One region of the Paenibacillus sp. FSL R5-0914 genome, then DNA from elsewhere that is predicted to be linked to it. Evidence: a T-box and tRNA genes for the amino acid it is inferred to sense, from the RefSeq annotation. Region 1 holds a T-box; the other holds one or more tRNA genes.
What was found. The T-box of region 1 lies ahead of MKX60_RS09790 (arginine--tRNA ligase). A T-box ahead of a tRNA ligase gene usually reads a tRNA of that ligase, here a tRNA-Arg.
Positions count from the first base shown of each region.

Region 1 (15,971 bases):
ATATTCCTGCGTAACCTGAAACTCAATCATCATATTAGTATGCTCCATGGCACCGAACAGCGGAGACACACCTTCCCGTACTTGAAAATCCATCGGTCCATTCTTCACCTGCAAAATAACATTATCCATGAATCGACCATCTAGCGGTTTAAAGTGATCATATGCCGCTCGTGCACGATCGGTGGAGCGATCCCGCCAATCCTGTTTGCAATTGTAAACGAAGCAGCGCCAGATGACGATTCCCCCGAAAGGCAATAAAGCTTCAGCCAGCATGTTCGAACCTTCTGCATGATCACGATCATAAGTGAATGGACCTGGACGATTCTCTGAATCAGCTTTTACGAGGAAACCGCCGAAATCTGGAATCAATTTATAAATTTCTACCGCCTTTGCCTTCCACCATTGGCGTACATCAGAATCTAACGGATCAGCTGTATTCAATCCACCGATTTCGATCGGGCTAGCATAGTTAATACTTAGGAATAGCTTCACCCCGTAGGTACGGAAGATATCGGCAATCCTCGCGATGTCAGGAAGATAGCGCTCCGTAATAAACATCGTTTCAAACCGATGTACATTGACATTGTTTATAGCAATCGCATTGATTCCTATCGAAGCGAGCATTCTCGCATAATCTTCCAATCGATCAAAGTCCTTAGTGATTTCGTTGTCTGAGTAGAATATGGACTTCCCCGCGTAACCACGTTCGATGCTTCCATCGATGTTATCCCATTGATTCATCATGCGGAGCGTATTTACCGGCTGTTCCAACATATCCAACGCCTTAATCGATTGACCCGTTCCAAGCAAGCGTAAGAATGCAAATACACCGTACAGTAATCCCACGGGTGTGGAAGCACCTATTGCAATACAGTCCTTCTCCGTGTTTGTTCGAATGGCATATCCTTCTGATCCAATTGCTGTCCTTGTAGCCTCGCTAAAGGTCTGCGTAATCAACGGATGATTACTACCAAATGTACCGATCACAATACAGGCCTGCATATCTTTATCCTGAGATTCAGTAATAGTAGCATCTATATCCAGCATTCCTTGTATGCCACGTGTTAGTTCTTGCACAGCACTTTTGATCACTGGATGATCTTGTTTGACTGTCAAAATGTTATAGCACCAAGGAGAATAGCATTCTCTTACTGCACTCGATTGAATATAAGGATATTCGAGCCAAGCTTTATACCCTGCGTTATGTAATTCTGTCTTTTGTTCTTCCATAATTCGGTGTCCTCCATTAGTGAGTAAGACTTTTTAATCTAGATGTTGCTAGCTGTGCAATGGTTCTCTTATACTTTTGTAAACGATAGGTTATCCGCATCCCTACTAATAGGAGGAACACGAATGTGACGTACCATGAGCAGCAGGACTTACAACCGTTCCATCTCTATTTTGTATATAAAAGAACAAGTACAAATACAGACGACTATCAAGGTACATTCCATGCTCATCAGGGTGTTGAAATCCTTATTGTTCATGAAGGTAAAGGGACGCTGATTATTGATCAAAATAGCTATGAAATAAAGCCAGGGATGATTTGTATTTTCCAGCCGTATCAACTGCATCATATTCAAATTGAAATTAATGAGGCGGTTCCGTTCGTGCGTTCGATCGTGCATTATGAGCCCAGCATTTTTAAAGCTTATTTTGAAAAGTGGCCCATCCTACAAAGCTTTTTCAATCATATTCACAGCGGCAATTCCGCCTCACCTCGATGGTATGAACAGCAGGACCTGCAATCCCTGATAGCTCTTCTGAAGAATCTGGATAAAGCGCTTCCAACTTTGCACAAAAATGATTTCATGGAAGAGGTCTCATTGTTTCTCATCACGTTCCTACGTACTTTAAAGCCGCTTTGGGATACACAGCAGAAGCCGGCCTCCATGGAACAATTGCTTCGTAAACCACATCAGGCAGAACGTATTATGGAATGGCTGCAGTTGCATTACAAGGAATCTTTGCGGCTTGATCAAATGAGCAAGGATCTGCATCTTTCACCCCACCATTTATCCCACTTGTTCAAGGAATGTACAGGCAGCAGTATTTCCGATTATTTAACGGTCAAAAGAATGCAGGAAGCCGTTCATCTTCTGACTTCAAGCAAATACACGGTTGCACACATCGCCGAGGAAGTGGGGATTACAAATTGCTCTCATTTTTGCAAATTGTTCAAAACCCATTTCGGCACAACGCCTAATCAATTTCGGAAGCAATGGTATTTGCATCATTGAGTTGTCGAACATCCCAGCTGGATTCCTTATTAACATCATATCAAGTTGGTTCGTGAGCAGGTATTCGCATCTTGTGCAAAAATGCCGCTACTTTGCGATTTACACCTAATTGTAAGTTAGTTTCAGTAGCGGAAATCTAACACTTTACATTTACTGGATTCCGGAGCACAATAATGAGTGAGCACTCACTCATTATTGTTGTGCAGAGCATTCAGTAACACCACTTTGTATCCCAGACTATTCAGAATCGAGGAGATGAATATGGGTTCGGAAGTTCCAGTCATTTCAGTGAGCCATGTTAGTAAAGCCTTTGGAGACAAACAGGTGCTCGAAGATATTTCACTTCAAGTGGAGCGTGCGGAAACCTTCGGCATATTAGGGCCCTCTGGCTCCGGAAAAACAACGCTAGTAAAGCTGCTTACAGGTATCGATGAGGTGACCTCAGGAGAGGTAAAGGTGCTTGGTGTCACTATGCCTAAGTTATCCATGCTGCAACAAATTGGATACATGGCTCAATCTGATGCCCTATATACGGAACTCAGCGCAAAAGAAAATCTGGAGTTCTTCGCTGCGCTATATGGACTAAAAGGTGCGGAGCGCGGCAAACGCATCATGGCTGTTATGGAACTAGTAGATCTTCAGGAGCATCTGCGCAAAAGAGTAGATCAATACTCTGGCGGAATGAAACGCCGCCTATCCCTGGCGATTGCGCTGCTCCATGAGCCTCCGCTACTTCTTCTTGATGAACCAACAGTAGGTATCGATCCTGTACTCCGACTATCCATCTGGAAAGAACTAAAAGCTCTGAACAAGAAAGGTACCACGATTGTACTCACTACGCATGTCATGGATGAAGCTGAGAAATGTGATCGCCTTGGAATGATCCGTGATGGCAAACTGCTTGCCGCCGACACACCTGCCGGACTGCTTGAAGCCACTGGCTCAGCTTCTATTGAAGAAGCCTTTCTATATTATGGAGGTGTCCGTTCATGAGAATCCGAGCGATCACCTTACGGATTTTGCGACAATTTATTCATGATAAAAGAACGATGGCCTTAATGTTCATTGCACCGCTCATCGTTCTAAGTTTAATGAGCTTGGTATTCAACGGGAACGCCTATGAGCCAAAAATCGGAGTATCCGGTGTGCCACTAAATATCTCAGCTGCGTTAAAAGAAGAAAATACCACAATTAAAGAGTATGCCAGCGAAGAGCTAGGGAAAAGTGCTCTAGTAGAAGGAAAGATTGACGCTTTGATCACTTTGGACGGAAACGTTGGGAATTCAGGAGTCATCCCTCAAGTGTTGTTAGAGGGTAGTAATCCTACAGCCAACAAGGCGGTAATTATGACGCTTCAAAAGCTTTCTCAGAAGCTTCTTCCAAGTACAGAGGAACAGCTGCAATTACAGCCCCAGATCAGCTACTTATACGGTTCTGAGAATATGAAGACGATTGACCGCTTCGGTCCGATTATGATTGGTGTATTTGTTTTCTTTTTCGTATTCCTGATTGCCGGTGTTTCTTTCCTGCGTGAGCGGACTACAGGCACCCTTGAACGTTTACTTTCCACTCCTTTAAAAAGATGGGAGATTGTACTCGGGTATGTATGTGGCTTCGGCATTTTTACCGTATTCCAAGCGCTGTTGATCTCATGGTTCTCTATTCAGATTCTTGGCATTATGATGACAGGAAGCTTTGGATACGTAATGCTAATCACCTTACTCCTGTCGATGACAGCTTTGACGCTGGGCACGCTACTATCTGCTTTTGCAGCCAACGAGCTACAGATGATTCAGTTCATCCCGCTTATTATCGTGCCACAAGTCTTCCTCAGCGGACTGTTCCCACTCGACACCCTACCGCTATGGCTACAGCGCATCGGCTATGCAACCCCAATTCATTATGGATCAGAAGCGCTTATGAACATCATGATCCGTGGCAAAGGATGGAATTCCATCGCTCTGGATGTCTATGTACTGATCGGATTCTCACTATTATTCATGGTGCTGAATGTATTGGCACTGCGCAAACACCGGAAAATGTAGCCTCACTAAGAACTTTCATCGGTTGAACGGAATGAACCAAGTTTGGAGGATAATTGTAATGAAAGAATATGATTCTACGGAACAAAATATAGAAGAGCAGTGGATTGAAGAGCTGCTGGCCATAAGTGAAGAGGATAAACTGACACCGAAGCAGATTTCCATTTTGCATGCGGCGATTGAGGTGTTCTCCGAAAAAGGTTACGCTGCTGCTGCGACTAGTGAAATTGCTCAAAAGGCAGGCGTAGCAGAGGGTACGATTTTCCGATATTACAAAACCAAAAAAGATTTACTGCTCTCCATCATTGGCCCCACCATGAGTCGTATGCTCGCTCCTTTTGTACTGCGGAATTTCAACGGGGTACTCGATGTTCCCTATGACAGTTTCGAAGAATTCCTACGGTCATTTATCGTCAATCGTCTGGAGTTCGCCCGTAGAAATTTTAAAATGCTAAAGATTCTGATACAGGAGATTCCTTTCCAACCGTTGCTCAGAGAACAGTTCGCAGAAAATATTCTAAGCAAGGTGCTGGAGCGCGTCATCGAAATTGTTGAACACTTCAAGGCAAAAGGTGAAGTCATTGAATTACCCACACCCGCTATTCTACGTTTCACTATTTCATCCATTGGTGGGTATTTGCTTAATCGCCTGCTGCTCCAACCGGAGAAGGACTGGAAAGATGAGGAAGAGATTAACCTGACGATCCGTTTTATTATGCACGGGATTAGTGGAGTAGCAGCCCCTATTTGATGCGCACGCCCGTTCTGTTATCATAAGGACTATATAATAATCGGACTTTTCGAAGAACAAGTTACGAGGAAGGAATTATGTTATGGGCTTTAGTGTGACAGAACGGGTAATTAAGCTGCTGTGCGGCAAGTCTATTTTTGAAAAAGGATTGGCTTATTACCAGTCTGGAAGCGTAGATATAATAGATATTGAAGAACGTAATGAATCCATCCCAGATCTGCCCCGCTCTCGTTATGAAGCGCTCGTTCAAGGGGGCATTGGCTACGAAGTCATGGTTGTCATCGATATCGACGGTGATGTCACAGCAGAATGTACTTGTCCTGCTTACACGCATGGAGGACCTTTCTGCAAACATATCGCAGCCGTACTGATCAGCATTGATGCCCTTGAAACTGCTGGAGAACGGCCAGCTCATACTGGAACTTCTAGCCTTTCTACTATTGAAGATACTGGAGTCTTAACACCACGTAATGTTACGGATTCTACGCGAGACATGGGAGGAAGGTCCAGAGACCAGCATCTTGTGAGCAGCCTGCTAGGCATGTTCAGTAACCATAAGCCGCGTCCGAGCGGTACTGGGGCTTTTGTAGATAATAGGATCCCTTTAAATGTCGAGTTCATCTGCAAGCCATTCACTTACAGCTATAGCACTACCATGCTGGGAATAGAAATGAAAATCGGCTCGAAACGACTATATGTCGTTCATAAAATTAGAGGTTTTCTGGAACGTGTACATCGTGGAGAAACCTTCGAATTCTCGAAGCATTTCGTCTATGACCCTGCCATTCACAGCTTTCGGAAGGAAGATAACATCGTTCTTCAGAAGCTAATTGAAATTGTCTTAAATGAAAAAATGTATCGCGATAACGTCACTAACTACTCTCCATATGGTGGCAACCTGGGGGGAGATCGCCAGCTGGCTATCCCTCCTTTTTTCTGGGAGACGCTTCAGCCCGCACTTTCAGAGGTTCCGTCGGTATATCTGCAACAAGAAGAGGTGTTGTACGAAGGCATTCATATGTCTAATGAAGCACCGCCCCTTAGCTTTGCGTTCGAACAAGCCGAAGGCGAAGGCTACCATCTGGATATTCAAGGACTGGAGCAGATCTCAGTTCTGGAAGATTACGGGCTCGTGCTGTCTGAAGGTAAGCTGTTGAAGCTAACTGCTCAGGAATGCATGCGCCTATCTGAGATGAAAAAAATGCTGGAATCCTCTCGTCGAGATGGCATCGATATTGCCCCCGAACAAATGGAGCCCTTTATGGACAAGGTTATCCCTGGTCTAAAAAAACTGGGAAACGTGCATATTGCCGAATCTATTGCTGATCGAATTGTGCAACATAAGCTTATAGCCAGGCTCTATCTGGACCGCGTGAGAGATCGACTGCTCGCCGGGCTAGAGTTTCAGTATGGTGACATTATCATCAATCCTTTGGATGAAAAAGCCCATGTTCGCGGTACGGACTTGATTCTTATACGCGACGGTGAAGGAGAGGCCCAAATTCTGGAGCTGATGGAGCATGAATCCTTCGCCAAAACCGAAGGCGGGTATATTATGACGGATGAGGACGGTGAGTACGATTTTTTATACCACACGATTCCGTTGCTTGAGCCACTACTAACGGTCTATGCGACCACCGCTGTTAAAGAGAGACTGTTCACGGGAACCACGCCACCTAAGGTAAGCATTAGTTGGAATGAGAAAACCGACTGGCTTGATTTTAAATTCGACATGGGTGGTATTCCAGAATCTGAGATTGTGATGGTCTTAAAATCACTTCAGGATAAACGTAAATACTACCGATTGCCCGAAGGGGCACTGCTACCTCTCGAGAGCGAGGAGCTCCAAGAAATCATCACCTTTATGAACGAGATGGGCATCCGAGAAGGTGAGATTAAAGGTGCGCAATTTTCTTTACCAGTCGTTCGTGGGTTACACTTAACCTCTTCCGATTCTCAAAGTGACTCAGTCAAACTGAGCAGATCCTTTAAAAGATTACTTGCGAATATGCACAATCCTGAGAACCTTGATTTCCCTATACCAGAGAGTCTGGCTCCTGTGCTCCGGGATTATCAGCAGTATGGATTTCAGTGGCTGAAGACGCTGGCCCATTACCGTTTCGGGGGAATTTTAGCGGATGATATGGGTCTTGGCAAAACGCTGCAAAGTATCGCTTTTCTGCTCTCTGAGCTTCCGGATATTCGTCAGAGTGGTCTGCCCGCTCTTATTGTCGCTCCTGCCTCTCTCACCTACAATTGGCATAATGAGCTTAAAAAGTTCACGCCTGAGATTATGGCTGTTATTGCAGATGGAAGCTTAACGGAACGCGGTCGAATTTTAAAAAATGCAGCGAAGGCGGATGTAATTATCACCTCTTACCCGCTGCTTCGAAGAGATGTTCAGTTGTATGCTAAGAAATCTTTTCACACCCTGATTCTCGATGAAGCGCAAACCATAAAGAACCATACGACGCAGACCGCTCAAGCAGTTATGGCTCTTCAAGCCCGGCATCGTTTTGCACTTACTGGGACTCCTGTTGAGAATGCGCTAGAAGATCTATGGTCCATCTTCGGCACTGTGTTTCCCGGGTTGTTTCCAGGTAAGAAGGCTTTTCACGATTTGCCGAGGGAAACTATCGCTAAACGGGCACGTCCTTTTTTGCTGCGGCGCTTAAAGAATGATGTGTTAAAAGAATTGCCTGAGAAAATCGAATCACTCCAAGCCTGTGAGCTGTTCCCTGAGCAGAAGAAGTTATATGTCGCTTATCTCGCCCGTTTGAAAAAAGAGGCGCTTAAGCATCTGACCCAGGATAGCTTCGGTAATAATAATCGGATTAAAATCCTTGCTGGTCTCACTCGTCTGCGCCAGCTATGCTGTCACCCGGCTCTATTTGTGGATGGGTATGAAGGAAGCTCTGCCAAGTTCGAGCAGCTGTTTGAAATCATAGAGGAATGCCGCAGTTCAGGTAAACGAATGCTAGTATTCTCCCAGTTCACAGAAATGCTCGGTTTGATTGGACGTGAACTCGGCTATCAAGGTATTCCATATTTTTACCTAGACGGTCAAACGCCTGTGTCTCAGCGCGTAGATTTATGTAATCAATTTAATGAAGGAGAGCGGGATATTTTCCTGATCTCCTTAAAAGCTGGCGGAACCGGACTCAATTTAACAGGGGCAGACACTGTCATTCTATACGATCTATGGTGGAACCCTGCCGTCGAACAGCAAGCTGCAGATCGGGCTCACCGAATCGGACAGAAAAAAGTAGTGCAAGTGATCAGACTCGTAACCCAAGGCACTGTGGAGGACAAGATGTATGAGCTACAACAGAAGAAAAGGAACTTAATCGATGAAGTGATCCAGCCAGGTCAGGAAGGGTTATCTACCCTTACAGAACAAGACATCCGAGAAATTCTGATGATCTAGGTGTAATGATGTTTGGAGAAAAATAGGGATATCCTTCAGCCAAATGGCTTTTGGGATATCCCTTTTTCTGTAGTAAATACGTCATCATCATCAGATTATGCGATTGTAACTCCTGCACTAGCGTATCCAGCAATGGTTGTCGCAACGTCGACTCCGGCCGTTACTGTTGAAGTGAAGACCAACAGCAACCGCTCTCCAGTGGTTACAGGAATGCTCAAGCCTGTAGTAATACCACTGCTAATTGTGCCAAGTGAAAGGACACCTGTAAATGGAGGATTTAATGTGACTACAGCACCAGGGACTGCAATAAAGGTATTGTTAGGGGTAGAAGAACTGTATAATTGAGCAGTGATTGTTACTGTAGAACCTAATAAACTAAGCGCTGCTGTTGTGCTGAAATAGGCCGCCAAAGAGGTAATTGTTCCGGTGCGTGGAACTGAGAATGCAAAGTTCAGCAAGGTTCCAGCCGCTCCGGTGAGATCTATCGTACCGCCAGCAGCACTAATATTCGTCGCACTACTTCCGAATCCTACGATACTTGAAGTATTCAGCAAGCCTCCTAATACAGTTGTCATAGCTACAGGAAGACCAGAAGCATAAGGAATGATTGCACCTGAACCAGTAGGTCCCGTTGCTCCGGTTGTTCCTGTCACTCCAGTCGCTCCAGTTGCGCCAGCACTTCCTGTTGCTCCGGTCACTCCTGCACTTCCTGTTGCTCCAGTTACACCTGCGCTTCCTGTCGCTCCAGTAACACCTGCGCTTCCTGTCGCTCCAGTTACACCTGCGCTTCCTGTCGCTCCTGTTGCACCTGCGCTTCCTGTCGCTCCAGTTACACCTGCGCTTCCTGTCGCTCCTGTTGCACCTGCGCTTCCTGTCGCTCCTGTTACACCTGCGCTTCCTGTTGCTCCAGTTACACCTGCGCTTCCTGTCGCTCCTGTTACACCTGCGCTTCCCGCTGCTCCGGTAACTCCTGCGCTTCCTGTCGCTCCTGTTGCACCTGCACTTCCTGTCGCTCCTGTTGCACCTGCACTTCCCGTTGCTCCTGTTGCACCTGCACTTCCCGTTGCTCCTGTTGCACCTGCGCTTCCCGTTGCTCCGGTAACTCCTGCGCTTCCTGTCGCTCCTGTTGCACCTGCGCTTCCTGTCGCTCCTGTTGCACCTGCACTTCCTGTTGCTCCAGTTACACCTGCGCTTCCTGTCGCTCCTGTTACACCTGCGCTTCCTGTTGCTCCAGTTACACCTGCGCTTCCTGTCGCTCCTGTTACACCTGCGCTTCCTGTTGCTCCTGTTGCACCTGCACTTCCCGTTGCTCCTGTTGCACCTGCGCTTCCCGTTGCTCCGGTAACTCCAGCGCTTCCTGCTGCTCCGGTCGCACCTGTACTTCCTGTCGCTCCGGTATCTCCGGTGGCTCCAGTGGCTCCTGAATAACCTATATTTTCACCATACAATTCAGAGTAGACAAGCCGATGAGCAGTCACTAATTGACCTGTGCTGCTTTTTCCCCAAACTGAGACTTGAATTGGATCGTCTATCAAAGCTGGTGTTGTAAATGAAAATTCGAATGAATCAAAATTTGCATAATAATCATTTGTTAGTACTTCATTAGGTCCCACAGTATGAAGTTCACTAACATATAGTGTTCTTGTACCGTTCATATAATATCCTTCGACTTGAATCAACGACGCAGTGACATCACTCTGATTAACAAGTTTAATAGTAACAAGCTGAGTGGGTCTTTCACCGCTTACCAGATTGTTTTCTATAGGTCCAGTAGATAAATAACTCAAGTTATCAACTCCTTTTATTTTTAAATAGATTGCCTGCAAAAAATTCTAAATAGTAGCGTTACTATAATCATTCCTCCGATCTACTCTAAATTCGCTAACAATGAGCCTATTATATTTTTCAGTTGGAAATTTTCAGCTCTTAATAGTAATATTCTTTTCTCTTTTTAATGTGTGGACATCTATCAAAAGCTACTACTATACATATTGAGTGCTATTGGAAAAATCTATAAATCTATCAATATTCAATAGATTGTAAATCTTAGGAGCATTATTCCGTTCTGCCCAAAACTTGTCCCGTTAACAAAATAGAGGATAGCTCAGGAAGCCATCCTAACGGCTACTGAGCATCCTCTATTTTTACAATCAAACTCAGAGATAAATTTACGTCAATTCATGAACAGACCAAACTATACCCGAAGTATTGGCACCGCCCAGATTCAAAGGAACCGTCAAGCCATTAGAAACATAGAACAAACCAATAACATCACCTGCTGTTAGTGCAAATTCTCCAACCAGCGTTACAGTCCCACTTCCCAAAATAGCTCTCAAATCTAGAATAAGCGCAACATTCACATCCAACACAGGGAATAATCCACTTACCAGATTTGTTGAAGTAGGAGAAGTTCTCTGAACTACGAAAGCTGGATTAACCCCACTACCAAGACTAATTGAGATTGAGGCAGTTGTGGAATAGTTAATGGTCGCTTCAATAGAATATCTACCCGTTGTCGGAACTGTGTAATTTCCCGAAACGGGGTTAAAGGAAGGATCAGAATAGAAAGGAGAAGCCACAGACCATCCAGTCAGTTGGGAAGAAGTAGAAACTGACAAAGCTGATAGGAACGCTGAGAATCCCTCAGCTTGAATATTCGGCCCTGTTGCTCCAGTCACACCAGTTATTCCTGTTACTCCCGTTACACCAGTCGCTCCGGTTGCTCCAGTTACTCCAGTTGCCCCTGTTGCTCCAGTTACACCTGCCGCTCCCGTTGCTCCAGTCACACCTGCCGCTCCTGTTGCTCCTGTCACTCCAGCTGCCCCTGTTGCTCCAGTCACTCCGTCCGCTCCCGTTGCTCCAGTCGCTCCAGCTGCCCCTGTTGCTCCAGTCACTCCGTCGGCTCCCGTTGCTCCAGTCACACCTACCGCTCCTGTTGCTCCAGTCGCTCCAGCTGCCCCTGTTGCTCCAGTCACTCCAGCTGCTCCAGTTGCTCCAGTCACCCCGTCGGCTCCTGTTGCACCAGTCACTCCAGCTACCCCTGTTGCTCCAGTCACACCTGCCGCTCCTGTTGCTCCAGTCACCCCGTCGGCTCCCGTTGCTCCAGTCGCTCCAACTGCTCCCGTTGCTCCGGTCAATCCATCGGCTCCTGTTGCTCCGGTCACTCCAGCCGCTCCCGTTGCTCCAGTCACACCTGCCGCTCCTGTTGCTCCAGTTACACCTGCCGCTCCCGTCGCTCCAGTCACCCCGTCGGCTCCTGTTGCACCAGTCGCTCCAACTGCTCCGGTTGCCCCAGTCACTCCAGCTGCCCCTGTTGCTCCAGTCACTCCATCGGCTCCGGTTGCCCCAGTCACTCCAGCTGCCCCTGTTGCTCCAGTCACTCCATCGGCTCCCGTTGCCCCTGTTGCTCCAGTCACTCCGTCGGCTCCCGTTGCTCCGGTCACTCCAGCCGCTCCCGTTGCTCCAGTCACACCTGCCGCTCCTGTTGCTCCAGTTACACCTGCCGCTCCCGTCGCTCCAGTCACCCCGTCGGCTCCTGTTGCACCAGTTACACCTGCCGCTCCCGTCGCTCCAGTCACCCCGTCGGCTCCTGTTGCACCAGTCGCTCCAACTGCTCCGGTTGCCCCAGTCACTCCAGCTGCCGCTGTTGCTCCAGTGGCTCCATCCGCTCCCGTTGCTCCTGTTACACCTGCCGCTCCTGTTGCTCCAGTCACTCCATCGGCTCCTGTTGCTCCAGTCGCTCCGTCTGCCCCTGTTGCTCCAGTTCCTCCAGCTGCTCCAGTTGCCCCAGTGGCTCCATCGGCTCCCGTTGCTCCTGTCACTCCGTCGGCTCCCGTTGCTCCTGTCACTCCATCGGCTCCCGTTGCTCCTGTCACTCCATCGGCTCCCGTTGCTCCGGTCACTCCCGTTGCTCCTGTCGCTCCAGTTACACCAGCCGCTCCCGTTGCCCCAGTGGCTCCATCGGCTCCCGTTGCTCCTGTCACTCCATCTGCTCCCGTTGCTCCTGTCGCTCCATCGGCTCCCGTTGCTCCTGTCACTCCATCGGCTCCCGTTGCTCCGGTCACTCCATCGGCTCCCGTTGCCCCAGTGGCTCCATCGGCTCCCGTTGCTCCTGTCACTCCATCGGCTCCCGTTGCTCCGGTCACTCCGTCGGCTCCTGTTGCTCCGGTCACTCCATCGGTTCCCGTTGCTCCAGTCGCTCCATCGGTTCCCGTTGCTCCAGTCGCTCCATCTGCCCCGGTTGCACCAGTCACTCCATCGGCTCCCGTCGCTCCATTCACCCCATCGGCTCCCGTTGCTCCAGTCGCTCCGTCTGCCCCTGTTGCTCCAGTCGCTCCATCTGCTCCCGTTGCTCCTGTCGCTCCTCCGGCTGCCCCTGTTGCGCCAGTCACTCCGGCTGCGCCTGTTGCACCAGTCACTCCGTCGGCTCCAGTTGCTCCTGTCGCTCCAGTCGCCCCGTCTGCTCCGGCTGCCCCTGTCGCACCAGTCACTCCGTCGGCTCCAGTTGCTCCATCCGCACCCGTTGCCCCTGTCGCTCCATCTGCTCCATCCGCACCTGTTGCCCCTGTCGCTCCATCTGCTCCATCCGCACCTGTAGCACCAGTTGTCCCTACCGTTGCTCCAAGTAATTCAGCATGGACAAGTCGGTGAGCAGTCACAATTTGACCTACACTATTTTTTCCCCAGACTGAAATTTGAATAGGATCATCTACCAGGCTTAAAGTCGTAAAAATAAATTCAAACGCATCAAAATCCGCATAATAGTCCTTTGTTACAACTTGATCAGGCATAACGTTAACAAGCTCACTAACATATAAAGTTCTTGTCCCATTCATATAATATCCTTGGACGAGAACCGTAGAAGAAATAACGTCGCTTCGGTTATCGATTTTGATCGTAACATGTTGAGTAGGTCGTATACCTCCCACCATGGTATTATCTATCGGCCCAGTAGATAAATAGCTCAATTCTCAACACTCCTTTAGATTATTCCTACATGTTTTTCCCACGCTACTATACGATGAGGTTCTACTAATTCCCCTGAAGCCTGTTTTCCCCAGACCGAGATCCCTACCTCTGCTTCAACAACTTCTAATGTCGTAAACTCAAATTCAAATGCATCTAAATCTGCAAAATAGTTCCTAGTTAGAACTTGGTTAGGTGCGAGATTAATCATTTCATTCACATACATCGATCTTGACCCATTTAGCAAAAATCCCTGAATAACAAGATTATATGGATTAAGAGAATCACGATTAACTACTTTTACTGTTACGATTTGTGTCTGTCTGACCCCTAGAATTGGACTATTATCTATAGGTCCGGTTGAGAATAAAGCCATCTTTATTCACTCCTCTCTTCTGCTGCAGTTTGAAAAATAAAAAAACTATAAAACTAGTAACATGGTTCATAATTAATAGCTCTATATAGTAATATTCTGTATTTAAAGTTAATGTGTGGACATTTATGCAAAGGAATTGCCACTCAAAAAAAGACAACCTTCTATTCTTTGAATTTGTAATCTACTAATCGGACAATCTTAAACTCAAGCATTTTCTACGTTTTCTAACTAACACCCTATTGCTTTTTTCGAAATATTCGTTATACTGATAAAAATTATTCAAGCATCGATGAGCGGGAGAGTAGTTAACGTGTTCTAGTCCTCAGCGAGCCGGGTAAGTGCAAGCCGGTACAGATCACCTAATGAAGCGCACCCGTGAGATGGACTTCTGAACCTAAGTAGGAAGTCCCGGCTAAAGACCGTTATCCTGTAAGGTGGCTAAACATCTGTTTAGCAACGAGAGTGGTACCGCGAGCGCTAAAGCCCTCGTCTCTTTTGAGACGAGGGCTTTTTTGTATTTTCAAAGGAGGGTATAAAATGTTAAGTCAAATCATCAAAAACAGCATTGAACAAAGTGTAAAAAAAGTATTCCACACCTTAGAAATTGCCTACCCAAAAGATGTTGCAATTCTGATCGAACAGCCAGCTAATCTAGAGCATGGTGATTATTCCTGCAATATTGCTATGCAGCTAGCCAAACTCCTGCGTAAATCCCCTCTCGTCATAGCAGAGTTAGTAAAAGCAGAAATCAAATTACAAGAGAGTTACACGGGTCTTTTACAAAAAGTCGAAGTAGCTGCTCCTGGATTTATTAATTTGTATATGAATTGGCAGGTGTGGGCTAAACATTCCTTTGATCTGCCTAACAGCACAAGGGAAAAGGTCATCATCGAGCACACTTCAATCAATCCAAATAAAGCTGCTCATGTAGGTCATCTGAGAAATGCCTGCATCGGCGATGCGCTGGTCAGAATCATGAAAAGAACCGGACATAACGTAGAGGTCCATAACTATGTGGATGATCTGGGCAACCAGCTGGCAGATACAGTCGTTGGTTTATTAAATGTACCTTTAGAAGGGGAACATCAACGTTTCGGTGATTATTGCTGGGATCTATATGCCAAAGTGAACAAAGAATATGCACGGAATCCAGAGATCACTCACAAGCGCACGGATATGCTGCATGCCCTTGAACAGGGTGATGGTAATGAGGCGTGGCTGGGCAACTTAGTCGCTGAACGTATTGTGAGAGAACATGTAGCGGAAATGAAGCGTTTTGGTATTCACTATGACCTGCTGGTGTGGGAGAGCAATATTTTAAAAGAGGGATTCTGGACAGCCGCATCTGAGCTATTGAAGCAAACGGCAGTTTTTGTACAGGAGACTGAAGGCAAACTTGCGGGCTGCTGGGTGCTAAAGCAAGGGACAGAGGTTAGCAGTGGAGCGGATTCAGAGGATCATCAGATGGATAAGGTGCTTGTGCGTTCGAATGGGATTTTGACGTACACAGCCAAAGACATTGCTTATCATCTCTGGAAATTCGGTCTACTATCCAAAGATTTCACCTACAGTGAATTCTCGTCTGGTTTATGGACCACAGGATTAACTGGAACCCATGAGCCTTATGGACATGCCGACCGTGTTATTAACGTGATCGATTATAGACAGGAATATCCGCAACAAATGGTTAAGCAGGCTTTAGGAGCACTAGGATATAACGAGCAGGCTGAGAAGCTCCATCATGTAAGTTATGGCGTTGTTTCTCTTAGTCCGGCCTCTGCTGCTGAGCTGGGGATAGATGTTTCAGAAGGGAAATCTTCTTATGCCATGTCCGGGCGCCAAGGAATCGGCGTTAAGGTGAGCGATTTAGTAATGCTTATGGAACAGAACATAGAACATTCGCGCTCCGATAAAGAGGGTCTTTCCAGCCATATCATTGCAGCTGCTGCTATTCGTTATTATCTGCTGCGGTTTAACCTGGGAACGGAAATCGTGTTTGATTTCAAACAGGCTACCGAAATATCCGGTAATACCGGGGTTTATCTGATGTACACCTATGCCCGTGCCAGCAGTGTTTTGAGCAAATCTACAATCCCATTCAGCACAGATGCCTCAAAGCTTCAATTTCCACTCGAAATGGAAAAGGCAGAGCTCGCTTTGCTGAGACAGC
Region 1 is NZ_JBBORH010000001.1:2,229,272-2,245,242, reverse strand. Features, by position in the region: gene MKX60_RS09835 (alpha-glucuronidase family glycosyl hydrolase) at 1-1,230, opposite strand, end outside; gene MKX60_RS09830 (AraC family transcriptional regulator) at 1,356-2,240, shown strand; gene MKX60_RS09825 (ABC transporter ATP-binding protein) at 2,502-3,233, shown strand; gene MKX60_RS09820 (ABC transporter permease) at 3,230-4,285, shown strand; gene MKX60_RS09815 (TetR/AcrR family transcriptional regulator) at 4,344-5,033, shown strand; gene MKX60_RS09810 (DEAD/DEAH box helicase) at 5,116-8,460, shown strand; gene MKX60_RS09805 (exosporium glycoprotein BclB-related protein) at 8,556-10,247, opposite strand; gene MKX60_RS09800 (beta strand repeat-containing protein) at 10,629-13,427, opposite strand; gene MKX60_RS09795 (hypothetical protein) at 13,442-13,801, opposite strand; T-box leader at 14,082-14,298, shown strand; gene MKX60_RS09790 (arginine--tRNA ligase) at 14,339-15,971, shown strand, end outside.

Region 2 (15,971 bases), 120 kb from region 1:
AGTTGCACAGACAACCAGGATGTTGGCTTAGAAGCAGCCACCATTGAAAGAGTGCGTAATAGCTCACTGGTCGAGTGACTCTGCGCCGAAAATGTAACGGGGCTAAACACACCACCGAAGCTATGGCTAGATACGTATGTATCTGGGGTAGGGGAGCGTTGTATGTGGGTTGAAGGTGTACCGTAAGGAGCGCTGGACAGCATACAAGTGAGAATGCCGGTATGAGTAACGAAAAGATCAGTGAGAATCTGATCCGCCGAAAGCCCAAGGTTTCCTGAGGAAGGCTCGTCCGCTCAGGGTAAGTCGGGACCTAAGGCGAGGCCGAAAGGCGTAGTCGAAGGACAACAGTTTGAAATTACTGTACCACCGTAATCCGCTATGAGCGATGGGGTGACGCAGGAGGGTAGTGACGCGGACTGATGGATATGTCCGTCTAAGCAGTGAGGCTGATGTGTAGGCAAATCCGCACATCGTTAAGGCTGGGCTGTGATGGGGAGCGAAAATTACAGTAGCGAAGGTCATGATCTCACACTGCCAAGAAAAGCCTCTAGCCAGGAGAAGGTGCCCGTACCGCAAACCGACACAGGTAGGCGAGAAGAGAATTCTAAGGCGCGCGGAAGAACTCTCGTTAAGGAACTCGGCAAAATGACCCCGTAACTTCGGGAGAAGGGGTGCCCCGGTAGTGTGAATAGCACGAGGGGGCCGCAGTGAAAAGGCCCAAGCGACTGTTTAGCAAAAACACAGGTCTGTGCGAAGCCGCAAGGCGAAGTATACGGGCTGACGCCTGCCCGGTGCTGGAAGGTTAAGGGGAGTGGTTAGGGGTAACCCGAAGCTATGAACCGAAGCCCCAGTAAACGGCGGCCGTAACTATAACGGTCCTAAGGTAGCGAAATTCCTTGTCAGGTAAATTCTGACCCGCACGAATGGCGTAACGACTTGGGCGCTGTCTCAACGAGAGATCCGGTGAAATTTTAATACCTGTGAAGATGCAGGTTACCCGCGACAAGACGGAAAGACCCCATGGAGCTTTACTGCAGCTTGATATTGAATTTGGGTACGATCTGTACAGGATAGGTGGGAGCCGTAGAAATCGGAGCGCAAGCTTCGGTGGAGGCGCCGTTGGGATACCACCCTGATCGTATCTAGGTTCTAACCTAGTACCCTAATCGGGTACGGGGACCGTGTCAGGCGGGCAGTTTGACTGGGGCGGTCGCCTCCTAAAGAGTAACGGAGGCGTTCCAAGGTTCCCTCAGAATGGTTGGAAATCATTCGAAGAGTGCAAAGGCATAAGGGAGCTTGACTGCGAGACCTACAAGTCGAGCAGGGACGAAAGTCGGACTTAGTGATCCGGTGGTACCGCATGGAAGGGCCATCGCTCAACGGATAAAAGCTACCCTGGGGATAACAGGCTTATCTCCCCCAAGAGTCCACATCGACGGGGAGGTTTGGCACCTCGATGTCGGCTCATCGCATCCTGGGGCTGAAGTAGGTCCCAAGGGTTGGGCTGTTCGCCCATTAAAGCGGTACGCGAGCTGGGTTCAGAACGTCGTGAGACAGTTCGGTCCCTATCTGTCGTGGGCGCAGGAAATTTGAGAGGAGCTGTCCTTAGTACGAGAGGACCGGGATGGACGTACCGCTGGTGCACCAGTTGTTTCCGCCAGAAGCATGGCTGGGTAGCTACGTACGGACGGGATAAGCGCTGAAAGCATCTAAGCGTGAAGCCCCCTCAAGATGAGATTTCCCAATTAGTAAGACCCCTTGAAGACGACGAGGTAGATAGGTTGGAGGTGGAAGTGCAGTAATGCATGGAGCTGACCAATACTAATCGGTCGCAGTGGTCTTTTTGTTGTGCCTTGTAGAGTGAATTTGCTTGTAAGGGTTTTTATGATAAAGTGGTTTAATAGAGTCACTAATAGATTATTCATGGGGGATAAAGATCTTGATTATATGGATCAATGGAGCTTTTGGTGCAGGGAAGACAGAAACTGCATATGAATTACATCGCAGACTTCCTGATTCTTTTGTATACGATCCAGAGAATGTAGGGTATTACATAAGAGCAAACATTCCCGATGTGATGACAAAAAGTGACTTTCAGGACTATTATCTTTGGCGTGAAATTAACCATTCCATGTTAAAATACATAGCTAGCGAATATAGGGGAACGATTATCGTACCTATGACCATAGTCAACCCAGAATATTGGATGGACATTGCTGGTAATCTAATAAATGAGGGATTAGAGGTTCATCATTTTACTTTGTGTGCCTCACGAGAGACGCTGCTCAAGAGATTGGGTGGTAGAGGTGAAGGGAATGACTCGTGGGCCGTTCAACAGATCGACAGATGCCTCACAGGGCTTAATAAGGACGTATTTAAAGACCATTTAGACACAAATAACCTGACTACTCTAGGAGTCGTAAAGATGATAGCTAGTAAGCTTGATATCACTTTAACGCCTATTATAGAAGAAAAGTGAAAATATATTAATTTAGGTATTGCTATACTTCGAAATACATGATATAATATTTTTTGTTGTCAAAACATTTTGTTTTCAATAAGGCCCGTTGGTCAAGGGGTTAAGACACCTCCCTTTCACGGAGGTAACATGGGTTCGAATCCCATACGGGTCACCAATTTCTTTAAAACGTAATTGTTCTTCTGAAATAAAATGTTGCATTACAGGTTGGAATGTGTTATGATAATTGAGTTGCTTCTTTACATGGAGGCTTAGCTCAGCTGGGAGAGCATCTGCCTTACAAGCAGAGGGTCGGGGGTTCGATCCCCTCAGCCTCCACCATGAAGCTTTCTTATGGTAATGAATAGCTAAATATTTTTAATGACGCGGGGTGGAGCAGCCCGGTAGCTCGTCGGGCTCATAACCCGAAGGCCGCAGGTTCAAATCCTGCCCCCGCAACCAATTTTCATCAAGCAATTATATCTTTTGGAACCGTGGTGTAGTTGGCCTAACATGCCTGCCTGTCACGCAGGAGATCGCGAGTTCGAATCTCGTCGGTTCCGCCATTTTTCTTGCTTCATGAGCCATTAGCTCAGTTGGTAGAGCACCTGACTTTTAATCAGGGTGTCGAAGGTTCGAGTCCTTCATGGCTCACTTCTTAAGTGAGTCGGACACTAATACATACCGTGTGCGGACGTGGCTCAGCGGTAGAGCATCGCCTTGCCAAGGCGAGGGTCGCGGGTTCGATTCCCGTCGTCCGCTCCATATAAATTTTGCGCCCTTAGCTCAGCTGGATAGAGCGTTTGACTACGAATCAAAAGGCCGGGAGTTCGAATCTCTCAGGGCGCGCCATATTTTAACTTCATACTTTGCCGGCGTGGCGGAATGGCAGACGCGCTCGACTCAAAATCGAGAGGGAAACCGTGGAGGTTCGAGTCCTCTCGCCGGTATCAATTAGCAAGCGAAGCTCTTATGCGTTAAGCTAAGGGCTTTTGCTTTTCAAGTACAGTAAGGTAAAACATTATATTGTGGACTCTTAGCTCAGTTGGTAGAGCAGTAGACTCTTAATCTATTTGTCCAGGGTTCGAGCCCCTGAGAGTCCATCCTTAAAAGAAACGGCAGAGATGCCGTTTCTTTTTTTATAAGAGTTATACGGTTTCAATTATAGTCACAAAAAAAAGCCACAAAGTACGATATTAGCGTACTTCGTGGCTTTTGATATTTATGGAAGGATATTACCCGCAGCGCGGTAAATTTCATACCATTCTGGTCTGGTGAGTGTAATATCGGATGCTTTGGCAATATCCCGCAATCGCTGCGTATTGGTTGTACCTACAACAGGCTGCATATTTGCCGGATGTCTGAGAATCCAGGCAATGGCAATAGCGGTATTGGTAACCTCTTTTTCAGCTGCCAAACGGTTAATGACCTCGTTCAATTCAGGGAACTTGTCGTTGTCCAAGAATACACCTTCAAAAAAGCCATATTGGAAAGGCGACCATGGCTGAATGGTCATGTCATGAAGACGGCTGTACTCCAAAATCCCGCCATCATGAACAACCGAACCGGAGTTTGTCATATTCACATTAAAGCCGGTATCAATCATACCCGTAAACATAATGCTTAATTGCAGCTGGTTGAACAGCAGTGGTTGCTTTACATTTTTCTTCAGTAGCTCGATTTGTAACGGGTTCTGGTTGCTGACACCAAAATGCTTGACCAATCCCTTGTTCTCCAGAATGTCAAAAGCCTCAGCCACTTCTTCCGGCTCGAACAGCGTGTCAGGACGGTGAAGCAAGAGCACATCGATATAATCGGTCTTCAAGCGTTTTAGGCTACCCTCTACGGATTGTAGGATATGCTCTTTGGAAAAATCAAAATAGCCCTTGCGGATTCCGCATTTGGTTTGGATCAGCATTTTATCACGCATACCAGGATTGTTCTGAAGTACCCCTGCGAATACCTCTTCAGCTTTGCCGTCCGCATAAATGTCGGCATGATCAAAGAAGTCTATTCCGAGCTCCAACGCACTATGTACATGTGTATCAGCCTCTTTTGCAGATAAATCCGCAATCCGCATACAGCCAAGCGAAATTTGGGACACGTCAAGTACACCATTCGCTACACTAATTTTCTTAACCATGAGTGATTCACTCCTTAGAATGTAAGTTAGAACTTGCAGTATTCTATCAAACCATATCACAAAGTGGGAGGCTAAGCCAATATGCCCTACGACGTATAGGTAGGTTGTAAGTAAAGTACAAAAAAGAGGCTGCCACATCAGTAGAATTCACTACTTTTGCAGACAACCTCTTTTTTTATACATCCATAATTAATATATGGAAGTGCTCAGAATCATTTTAGTACATATTCGGAATGTCGACATTAGGATCAATATCTGCTTCGTAGTCTACGCCATCTGTTCTAAAGCCAAACAGATTGAAGAAATCTTGGCGGTAGCCTTCAAGATCTGCCAGCTCACCTGCATTATCAGTTGTCAGCTCGTCCCAACGTTTCATAACCTCTGTCTGAACGTCCTCACGCATTTCCCAGTCGTCAATGCGGATCAAGCAGCTTCCGTCCGCAGTAGCCTTGCCTTCACCGTATAGGTGCTCAGAGAACAAGCGATACATTTGTTCAATACAGTTCTCGTGCAGGCCTTTTTCCTTCATCACTTCATAAAGTGCAGAGATATATAGGGGCACTACAGGAATAGCTGAGCTGGACTGAGTTACGAGCGCCTTATTAACGGATACAAAGGCACGTCCGCCTTTTGATGAAAGAAGGTCATTCATTTGGATCGCAGTCTGTTCCAGATCGTGCTTGGCTTGGCCAATTGTTCCGTCCCGATAGATAGGGTGAGTGATTTCAGGCCCGATGTAGGAGTAAGCAACGGTAGTAGCACCATCTGCAAGGACATCAGCTGCTTGAAGCTGATCGATCCACATTCTCCAGTCTTCGCCGCCCATTACAGCGATGGTCTGACGTACTTCCTCTTCATTAGCAGGCTCAATGGTGGTCATGGATACTTCGCCTGTATGGAAGTTCAAGGTTTTATTCGAATAAGCTGTTCCCACTGGTTTAATAACGGAGGAGAAGGTTTCTCCTGTTACCGGATGGGTACGACGAGGTGAAGCGACACTATAAATAACTAAATCGATGGTGCCATATTCAGCTTTAATCAATGCAATGGTCTTCTCTTTAATCGCATCAGAGAAGGCATCGCCAACTATGCTGTGTGATTTAAGTCCAAGCTCTGCTGCTTGTTGTTCAAAGGCAGCGGAGTTGTACCAGCCTGCAGATGCGGTGCGCTGACCTTCCGCTGCCTTATCGAAGAACACACCAATGGTATTGGCGCCAGCACCAAAAGCAGCTGAAATTCTAGAAGCCAGTCCGTATCCGGTAGAGGCACCGATGACAAGTACATTCGCAGGTCCCTCAATTTTCTTTTGCGCTTTTACATATTCAATTTGTTGTTCTATTTGTTTGGCGCATCCCTCTGGATGGGCTGTTGTGCATATAAATCCGCGTGTTTTAGGTTGAATAATCATCAAGGAATTCCCCTTTGTATAAAAATTTAAGTCTACTGATACACAGAGAAAGTATAGCAAACAATATTTACTAATACAAAGAATTTAGGATATTCGATAAGAATCCGCTACCCTGTATTTTTGTTTGTTGGCTAGCTGCGCTATCGAGTCTTGATCATTTATTAAGGCTTGCGGACTCGAGTGACGCTATTCCTTAGAAAAGGGGCTGCCCCAGTAGCCATTTCATGACTTCAAGGACAACCCCCTTTACATTATAAGGCGCTATTACGCCTTAAAGATTGAATCAATCGCTTTGATCTCATCTGGTGTCAGCTGAACTTTCAGAGTCTGGAGATTCGATACGATCTGCTCCGGACGTTTAGCTCCGGGAATAAGTGCGTCGATGGAAGGTACGGTCAAATACCAGGCTAGCACCACATGTGCGACTTCAACACCTTTGGTATCGGCAATTTGGCGAACCTTGTCCACCTTCTCCAGGTTTTTGGCAAAGGTCGCTCCTTGAAACATTGGGTTGTTCTTTCTATTGTCGCTGAACGAATCGCCTTGCTTATACTTGCCGCCAAGAAGGCCGGACGCGAGTGGGAAGTAAGGAACGAAAGAAATGCCAAGCTCCTGCGTGTAAGGGAGCAGTTCTTTTTCTGCATCACGGTGCAGCAGGTTGTAATGGGATTGGAGAACATCCACATGCCCGTCCTTGTTGGCTTCTCTCAGCTGTTCAATGGAGAAGTTGGAGACCCCGATCGCTTTGATCTTTCCTTCATCCTTCAGCTTCTTAAGCTCGCCAACAGCTTCATCCTTAGGAGTGCTTTCATCAGGGAAATGAATATAGTAAAGATCGATATAATCGGTCTGGAGGCGTTTCAAGCTGTCTTCCACAGACTGTCTTAGAAAAGCTGGAGAGTTGTCGATCGTAACCTTATCGCCAGTAATCTTGTGAGCGCCCTTAGTAGCAATAACCACATTGTCACGGCCGCCTCTTTCTCTCAGCACTTCTCCAATAAGTTCCTCGGATCTACCTGGACCATAGATAAAGGCAGTATCAATGAAATTGATCCCATGGTCAAGAGCGTTGCGAACGATGTCTTTACCAGTCTCATCATTTAAGCCGGGAAATAAATTATGCCCACCAACAGCATTGGCACCCAGTCCGAGAGGGAGTACCTGCAAATTTGTTCTACCTAAAGTTATTTTACTAGACATAATCAATCGTCAGCTCCTTAAAATAGAATATGAACTATATTAAGTATAGCTAATAGCCCGTGGTAAGACAAATTGCTGATTTTCAGCTTTATACATGAATATTTAAAGCGTATAAGTTATGATATAAAGAATAATTTTGCGTTCCCACATTTGTTGCCACAATGAAGTAAAGGAGGTTTGTCTTATGCTAGTTATTAATCAAAATGAAGTGGCTGAGCTATTAGCAATGGAGTCTTGCATCACAGTGATGGAATCCGTTTTGAAGGACTTGTCCGCAGGACAAGCCATACAGAGCTTAAGACAAGTACTCCCGCTGCACCAAGGCAATCTGATTGGCTTAATGCCGGGCTTTTTGCAGAGTGAAGAAGTAGCAGGTGCCAAAATCATCAGTGTGTTTCCAAGCAACCATGGCTCAGGTTTACCTTCCCATCAAGGGCTTGTTACGTTATTCGATTCTTCTACCGGTGTTCTGAAAGCTGTAGTAGATGGACAGAAGATTACCGCAATTCGCACAGCGGCTGTTAGCGCAGTAGCCACTCGTTATCTGGCTAGAGAAGATGCAGAGGTGCTTGCCATTCTAGGTACCGGCGAGCAAGCCAAAAGCCATCTGGAAGCGATGCTACTGGTTCGATCGATTCGTGAGGTCAGAGTTTGGAGTAGAACACTTGCAAAGGCAAGAGATTTCCAAGCAGAAATGAGCCGTAAATATGGTGTGGACATCCTTGTGGCTGAGTTTATTCAAGAGGCAGTTAATCCAGCAGATATCATTTGTACCGTAACAGCATCCACAGAGCCTGTGCTCAAAGGGGAATGGCTGAAGCCTGGAGTACATATCAATGCGGTTGGAGCCTGTAGAGCAGCGGATCGTGAGCTGGATTCGGAGACCGTACGGTTAGCTAAGTTATATGTAGACCGATTGGAATCCGCGCATAATGAATCTGGGGATTATTTAATTCCGCTGAACGAAGGCGTGATTACTTCAGGCCATATTATCGGTGAAATCGGTGAACTGATCAGCGGGAATATTGAGGGCAGAGCTACAGCTGATGAGATCACTCTTTTTAAAGGACTAGGACTTGCAATAGAGGATTTAGCAGCAGCCAACTTCATTTATAATGAAGCTGTTAAATTACAAAAAGGCATTGAAATTGCATTCTAAGGAGCGACCACACGATGAGCACATATGAAGGTTTGTATGATTTCAAGTTGACGGAGCAAGACGAAGAACGGGCCGTACATTTGCATGAGCAGAACATTAATATTGATTTGCTATTTCAAGGTCCCTTATCTCCAAACGCAATTCCAGAGTCTGTGTCCGAAAAAATAAAAGAGCTGTGTGAGCCCTATAAAGATGAGCCAATGATATACAGCAGCATGCCAGCAAAAATGATCACAAAGCTATCGGCCAGCGGTGAGATCCCCGAGTATAAAAGTGAATGGTATAAATCGGGAATTACCGCGGGTAACCGGGAACTTCATTTAGAGTCCTTTGAAAGCATGATAAATAGCATGGCTGAAGTTCAGCTTCAGTTTGACTCCGCAGATTGGTTAGTTAAAGCTTTAACCGCAGAGGACATACGTGCAGCCAAGCGTAATGGCCATAAGGCGGGTATTATCACAGCGCAAGAAACGGATGGCCTAGGTACCAATCTGGACCTATTAGATGTGTTACATAATTTTGGCTTAAGAATTTTACAATTAACTTATAACAATCAGAATCAGGTCGGTGCAGGCTGTGCAGAACAGTCGAACGCTGGGATTACGAATTATGGAAAAAGATTCATTGAGCGTCTGAACAAGCTCGGGATCATTGTAGATACGGGACATTGCGGAAAACAGACCACGCTCGATGCTTGTCAGTATTCTAAGACTCCGGTCATTGCTTCACACACGGGTGTAGAGGCTATCTATCCACATATGCGCTGTAAAAGTGATGAAGAGATTATCGCGATAGCGAAGACGGGTGGAGTCATCGGTATTTTTGCTATGCCGTGGTTTGTTCATGAAGATCCTAACCATACGACCATTGATCATGTGCTGGATCATATCGAATATGTGATTCGGCTTGTAGGCGTGGATCATGTCGGGATTGGAACGGATTGGCCGATGAGCGATGTGCTCTGGTCATTGGTTTATTTTAAAGAACATATTGCACCTAAGCTAGGATTTGCCAAAGGAGACGGACCTTCTACTGAAACCGTTGCTGGGCTTGAAAAATATAGCTATTTTATCAACTTTACTAGAGGTTTAGTGGCTCGCGGTTATAAGGATGAGGATATTGCAAAGATTATGGGTGGCAACTGGCTGCGCGTGTTTGAAGAAATTTGGGGATAGGGGATAAATAGATGACAACATACTTGAACACAACTACATTTAACTTCTACTGTTCTGGCATTTATTCAGGGAAAATACATTTTACGGAACAACAAATTATGCTCGCTAAGGTTGATCCACGCAGACGAACACAAATGCAATACAATGCGCTGGATAGCCAGTTCAAGACCGTTCTTCCATTTCAAAAAATCCACGAACACATGGACGCTTACGCTAAAGCAGAATGGGTCAATGATGAGGTAGTTCTAAGTAATGGTGATCTTTATCAAAAGCATATTCAGTATCAGGCTGTATTGGATGGCCGTGAGCTTACTTCACAAGTATGGGCGCTACGAAAAGAGACGGCACTGGATATTGTGACCTTGGATGGTGAGATTATTGCCTTTCTTACGCCGAATCGGTATGGCATCGAGCTGATTGTTAAAGCAGGATATGAGACGCTGACGCCTCTGGTTGTTTATGATGATCCCCTTTTGTCCAAGCCAGAGTATGGTGTAAATGATTTGGGTACGGATCTGATTCCGATGCGTGATGGCGTGAGACTGGCTACGGATGTGTTTCTTCCTGAGGGCATTCAGCCGGGAACCAAGCTGCCGACGATTCTGGTGAGAACCTGCTATGACCGTAACGGGAAAAAAGAGATTTTTATGAGATGGGCTAACAAAGGTTATGCAGTGGTGTCACAGGACGTAAGAGGTCGGGCGGATTCGGAGGGGGAATTGATCCCTTTTTATAATGAACGGGATGATGGCTACGATACGATCGATTGGATTATCGCGCAGGATTGGTCAGATGGCAATGTTGGAATGTGGGGCGCGTCCTATCTCGGTTTTGTGGTTGTCTCGGCGGCGACCAGCGGGCACCCTAATTTGAAGGCTGTTGTGGATGAAGTGAATGTCGGCTCACCGTTTGTAGATACAGCGCGTAAGGGTGGAACGCTTTGCTCTTGGCCACTCTTGTCTTGGACGCTTGCACAATCTGTGGGTACCCGGACGGATTTTGATATTTTTGGGGGCATTACGGTGAACCCAGAAGCGGCCGTCGATGCGAGACCGATTAAGGAGATTCCACAGCAAATGATCGGTAAAGCATCCGGACCATGGGATCTATGGAGCCAGCATCCGGAGTATGATGATTTCTGGAGAAACTGTACCTTTACGGAACGCGGGGATCAAGTGCAGGTCCCTATGTATGTGATCTCAGGCTGGTATGATGGCGACAGCCCTGGCGTATCGGAGACTTGGAGAATGCTGACTGAACATGATGTGCCAAATCGTAAAATCCGTCTGGGTGCATGGGAGCATGGGCCAAACCGAGCCAGAGATTATGAGGGAGTAAGCTTCGGCAATGATGCAGTCGTCTATGATTATGATGTTTCTGTACTGCGCTGGTTCGACCGCTTCCTCAAAGGCATTCCGAACGGAATAGATCAGGAGCCTAGAGCCTCTTATTATGTCGTTGGTGAGAATCAGTGGAGAACGTCGGAGGATTGGACACCAGTTGAAGCTACAACTACGTCGTTTTATCTTTCCAGTGCTGGTCGGGCTAATTCAGGACAAGGAGATGGGAAGCTGCTCACAGCGCCAGAGGAACACTCTCCAGAAGATACTTATGTTTATAACCCAAATGATCCTATGAATGATAGCGGTGAGCGGGAGCCTGAAAATTTGCGGAAATATGAGCTGCGAAATGATATTCTTGTGTACACTAGTGAGGTGTTGACGGAAGAATTGACTATTGCTGGCGAATTGTCTGCTGTCATCTACGCCGCTAGCACAGGTAAGGATACGGATTGGGTAGTTACGCTTAGTGATGTGAATGAACATGGAGACTCTATCCGGTTATCTAACTATATTGTCAGAGCTAAATATCGTCATGGGTTTGATGCACCAGAACTGCTCACGCCAGGGCAAGTGGAGGAATACGATATTTTCATGCCGAATATTGCTCACAGATTTGGGGTAGGACACCGAATTCGTTTTTCGATTACTTCTTCCAGTAAATTCGTTGCTTTCCCGAATACGAATACTGGTGATAACCCGTATGAAGATTCAGAGGCGATTACAGTGCTGCAGACTGTTTACCATAATAGTGAATATCCAAGCCATGTGAAGCTGCCGGTTATTCCTAACGCTTGAACGATACTGCAAGGTTAACCTTGCAATTAGGATAAAATAGCGATTATTCACAGAAAAGCGCATAAATGATCCCTTCTCAGGTCACAATAGGGAAAAACCAGAATGAAGGGATTAACGTGTCGCGCATAAAAAAACAACTTTGGCAGCGATGGAGACGTTGGAAAAAGGCGCTTTGGGTAGGGGCAGCTTGTTTAGCTCTTACTGTACTGGCATGGCGCAGTATGCAGGTACCTGAGGAAATCAGTGGACTGCTGACGGATTCTAGTTGGACGGATAGTGCCGAAAGCGAGTTGGCCGCAGCTGTATTTAAAGTAGGCGTGGACAGCAGTGAGGAGAAAGAGAAGGGCACCATAAAAAACGAACAACTGTTGCAGACGATCGCTCAAAGCGGACGCAGCAGAACCGTTCATTTAAAAATATCGTATGTATCTGGGGAAGAAGTTCAGACATTGCCAGGTGTAAAAACCCCGCTTCAGCTTAAAAAAATAATTCACGAACACCCTGCATGGAGCGGCTTCATCAGCAGTGATGGAGATTTGTGGCTGGAACAAAAAGTGAATGATCTATCGACCCTAACGAAAAAAGAAGCCTATATCGGGGTCGATGCATTTGGGAACTTGAAATTATTTAAAGGCCCTCCGGTACAGGAAAAGGTTCTGAAGACCTTTTTTCAAATGGATATGGGTTCCTTGAAATCCTCTCTGCCGGAAAGTATTTGGAAAGAGCTTCATGAGGGCATTCGTGTACAAGATATTGAAGAGTACAACAGCGTATTGTCCACCTTCAGTGACTATGCGCGTGAGGCTGCCGAACATGTCATGCAGAATAAGCAATAGCATCCTTAAGCATATCAGCTGTCCTAAAGTCATTATTAATGGCTATAGGGCAGCTTTTTTTTGCAAATATAAGAAAGTTTGAGGTTCTCATTGTAGGCCTAAAGTTGTCATTTCGCATTAGAGGGTAAACTTTTTTTCTCCCGGAAGGGGTATTTTTGCTATAATGGTTTGAAGGAATACATATGTTCGCTTCATAGCGGAGTAATGGATGAAAACGGTGGAATAAACTGCCTGTTATAGAGGAGAGATCGTGCTTGCGCATTTTGGGAATTGATCCAGGGCTGGCGATTGTCGGTTTTGGCTTTGTGGATAAGGAAGGTCATAAGTTGACCCCGGTCCAATATGGTTGTATCCAGACTGAGGCTCACACACCTGAGGAAGAACGTCTGCTGCATGTCTATGAAGGCATGGGTCAGCTCATTGATAAATATAAACCTGATGCTGTAGCGATAGAGAAGTTGTTCTTTGCACGTAATGTTACAACAGCATTGCCAGTAGCACAGGCCCGCGGAGTGACGATATTAGCTGCAGTACAGCGTGGCTTACCCGTCTCGGAATATACACCTATGATGGTGAAGCAGGCTGTAGTTGGTTATGGTAAGGCAGAGAAACGGCAGGTACAGGAAATGGTGAAGCTGCTACTGAAATTATCGGCGATCCCTAAACCGGATGATGTAGCGGATGCACTCGCGGTAGCGGTATGTCATGCCCATTCGAGCAGTCTTAATTCTAAATTAAATGAGGTATTGCGAAAATGATAGATTTCTTAAGAGGACCCGTCGTTCATTTAGAGTCGGAATATGTGGTGCTGGATGTGCAGGGCGTAGGATATCGGGTGTTCTGCCCGAACCCTTATGCTTTTGCTAAAGTAGAAGGGCCTGTAATGATCTATATTCATTATCAAACACGTGAGGATGCGACGCTTCTGTTCGGGTTCCCGACTCGGGAGGAGCAAAAATTGTTCCGCAAGTTGATTGAGGTATCTGGGATCGGTCCGAAGGTTGCGCTCGGAATACTGACAGGTGGAACTCCAGATCAGTTGATCTCGGCAATTTACCAAGAGAATATAACCTTCTTAACGAAACTGCCGGGCATTGGCAAGAAGACGGCGCAGCGGATGATCCTAGATTTGAAGGACAAGCTGGACGGACTCAGTATGGCTTCCATGCAAACGGGATTATTTGCAGTTCCAATGGAAGAAGCATCGGATGGGTTAGCTTGGCAAGAGGCTAGGGATGCCCTTAAGGGATTGGGTTATACCGAAAGTGAATTGGACCGTGTGTGGCTCGCTATGAAAAAAGAGGGCGCAGAGACAGGGACTGTAGATGTGTTGATGAAGAAAGCACTTGGGCTATTATATATTGCTAAGTAAAGCCGAACACATCCTTGAAGAAAGGGAGCGATTGGAATGGATGACCGGATTATATCCGCTAATTTGATGATGGACGAGCAAGCCGTAGAATTAAGTTTACGCCCTCGTTATCTGGGAGAATATATCGGACAGAATCAGGTAAAAGAAAACCTGAAAATATATATCGAAGCAGCCAAAATGAGAAGTGAAGCGCTGGATCATGTGCTGCTCTACGGGCCTCCAGGTCTCGGTAAAACAACACTCGCGAACATTATCGCCAATGAGCTGGGTGTGAATTTACGAACAACGTCCGGTCCTGCGATAGAGCGGCCGGGAGATTTAGCCGCCCTGCTGACGAACCTGCAGGAAGGCGATGTGCTGTTCATCGATGAAATTCACCGCTTACACCGGACGGTGGAGGAGGTTATGTATCCGGCGATGGAGGACTTCGCGCTGGACATCATGATCGGCAAAGGGCCAAGTGCCCGTTCGGTACGATTGGATTTGCCGCCTTTCACACTTATAGGTGCTACCACCCGTGCTGGCCTGCTGTCAGCGCCACTACGTGATCGTTTCGGAGTGGTCAGCCGCTTGGAGTTCTATACCATAGATGAGCTAAGCTTCATTGTTGCTCGAAATGCAGATCTTTTAGGAATTGAGATTGTCGGAGATGCGGCGGAAGAGATAGCGCTTCGTTCCCGTGGAACGCCGCGGATTGCGAACCGACTATTGAAGCGAGTCCGTGATTTTGCTCAAGTGCGCGGCGATGGGATTATAACCCCTGAGATTTCTGGGGAAGCCCTGAAGATGCTACAAGTGGATCCACGTGGGCTGGACAGCATCGACCATAAGATGTTAAGAGCGATGATTTCAAGCTTTCGTGGCGGTCCTGTAGGGCTGGATACGATTGCTGCTACAATTGGTGAGGAAAGTCAGACAATTGAGGATGTTTATGAGCCCTACCTGCTGCAGATAGGATTCTTGCAGCGGAGCCCTCGTGGAAGAATTGTAACCCCGGCCGCTTATCATCACTTAGGCCTTCCGCTCCCTCCGGAGCAGCACTGAGTCAGTAACTACATTTAAAAGGAGGATGCTGGATGAAGCATACGAAGATGAAATGGGGAGGAATAGCTCCACTAAGCAAAGGATTGCTAGCAGCTGCGATTGCTGTGGGAAGTCTCTTGATCCCTGCGGGTGCCAGTCATGCCGATTCTAATAGTACGATACGAGTTGCCCTTTATGCCGATATTGGTAGTAAATATAAATCTACCGTGCCAGTAGTAACTATGTTATCGACACAAAGCTTCACTTTGATGTCAAACCAACCAGAGAGCACTCCTTTGTTATCGGTGCCTGCCCAGAGCAGAATTCGTGTTAGTGTGGATGGTTATAGAGTAAAGGTAATGGAGACTTCAAGCTGGAAAACAGCTGCCGATGCGGCTAAAAAGCTTCAGTCCACCTCTGATAAGCCTCAAATTTATATGATTTCTAGAAATGGAACCAATGTGTATCAGTTGTATACAGGTGTCTATGCCAGTGAAGCTGCTGCCAAGGATGGGCTTACCCGTGTAGTAAAGGCAGGACTCGGCATTCCTGCTGATCAAACCCCTGCGGTGAAAGGGGATAAGCATTTATCGGCGGGTCGCTATTCTTCGGAACAAGAAGCTGATACTGCTCTGAGTAGTATTACAGCTGCTGGTTTTGATGCCTGGAAGGTGGTTCTCTCAGGAAGTGATGGCAGTGCTCAGTTTGAGGTATGGGTAGGCGAAGCTGCGAACGACAAAGATTTGGGTGCTGTTCAGACCGCAGTGTCAGCAGTATTGCCACAGCTTGCTATGTCTGCTGCAACTTCACCTGGGTTAATCATGCGTCTGGATGCTGGGCTGGACCTTAGTAGCGAGACACAAGCTAATCATTATATGGTTTCCGGAAATGATGCTAAATTTTTGGCCGTTGGCAGTGAGGCTGGAATTCAGCTCGAAGAAAGATCCAAGCGTACCTACCGTGGAAATATGGAACTAAGTAATTTGAGAGGTTCCCTAGCGGTTATCAATGAAGTGCCACTGGAACAATATTTGTATGCAGTGGTTGGAGGAGAGGTTT
Region 2 is NZ_JBBORH010000001.1:2,345,280-2,361,250, forward strand. Features, by position in the region: rRNA gene MKX60_RS10250 (23S ribosomal RNA) at 1-1,847, shown strand, start outside; gene MKX60_RS10255 (AAA family ATPase) at 1,940-2,479, shown strand; tRNA gene MKX60_RS10260 (tRNA-Glu) at 2,562-2,636, shown strand; tRNA gene MKX60_RS10265 (tRNA-Val) at 2,725-2,800, shown strand; tRNA gene MKX60_RS10270 (tRNA-Met) at 2,844-2,920, shown strand; tRNA gene MKX60_RS10275 (tRNA-Asp) at 2,947-3,024, shown strand; tRNA gene MKX60_RS10280 (tRNA-Lys) at 3,040-3,112, shown strand; tRNA gene MKX60_RS10285 (tRNA-Gly) at 3,149-3,223, shown strand; tRNA gene MKX60_RS10290 (tRNA-Arg) at 3,234-3,310, shown strand; tRNA gene MKX60_RS10295 (tRNA-Leu) at 3,330-3,408, shown strand; tRNA gene MKX60_RS10300 (tRNA-Lys) at 3,489-3,561, shown strand; gene MKX60_RS10305 (aldo/keto reductase) at 3,681-4,601, opposite strand; gene fabV (enoyl-ACP reductase FabV) at 4,819-6,009, opposite strand; gene MKX60_RS10315 (aldo/keto reductase) at 6,274-7,209, opposite strand; gene MKX60_RS10320 (ornithine cyclodeaminase family protein) at 7,394-8,368, shown strand; gene MKX60_RS10325 (dipeptidase) at 8,383-9,543, shown strand; gene MKX60_RS10330 (CocE/NonD family hydrolase) at 9,555-11,681, shown strand; gene MKX60_RS10335 (BofC C-terminal domain-containing protein) at 11,798-12,517, shown strand; gene ruvC (crossover junction endodeoxyribonuclease RuvC) at 12,772-13,275, shown strand; gene ruvA (Holliday junction branch migration protein RuvA) at 13,272-13,889, shown strand; gene ruvB (Holliday junction branch migration DNA helicase RuvB) at 13,926-14,933, shown strand; gene MKX60_RS10355 (SpoIID/LytB domain-containing protein) at 14,966-15,971, shown strand, end outside.
Region 2: it encodes a tRNA-Arg, which carries the amino acid that the T-box ahead of MKX60_RS09790 (arginine--tRNA ligase) is inferred to sense. The anticodon was not compared.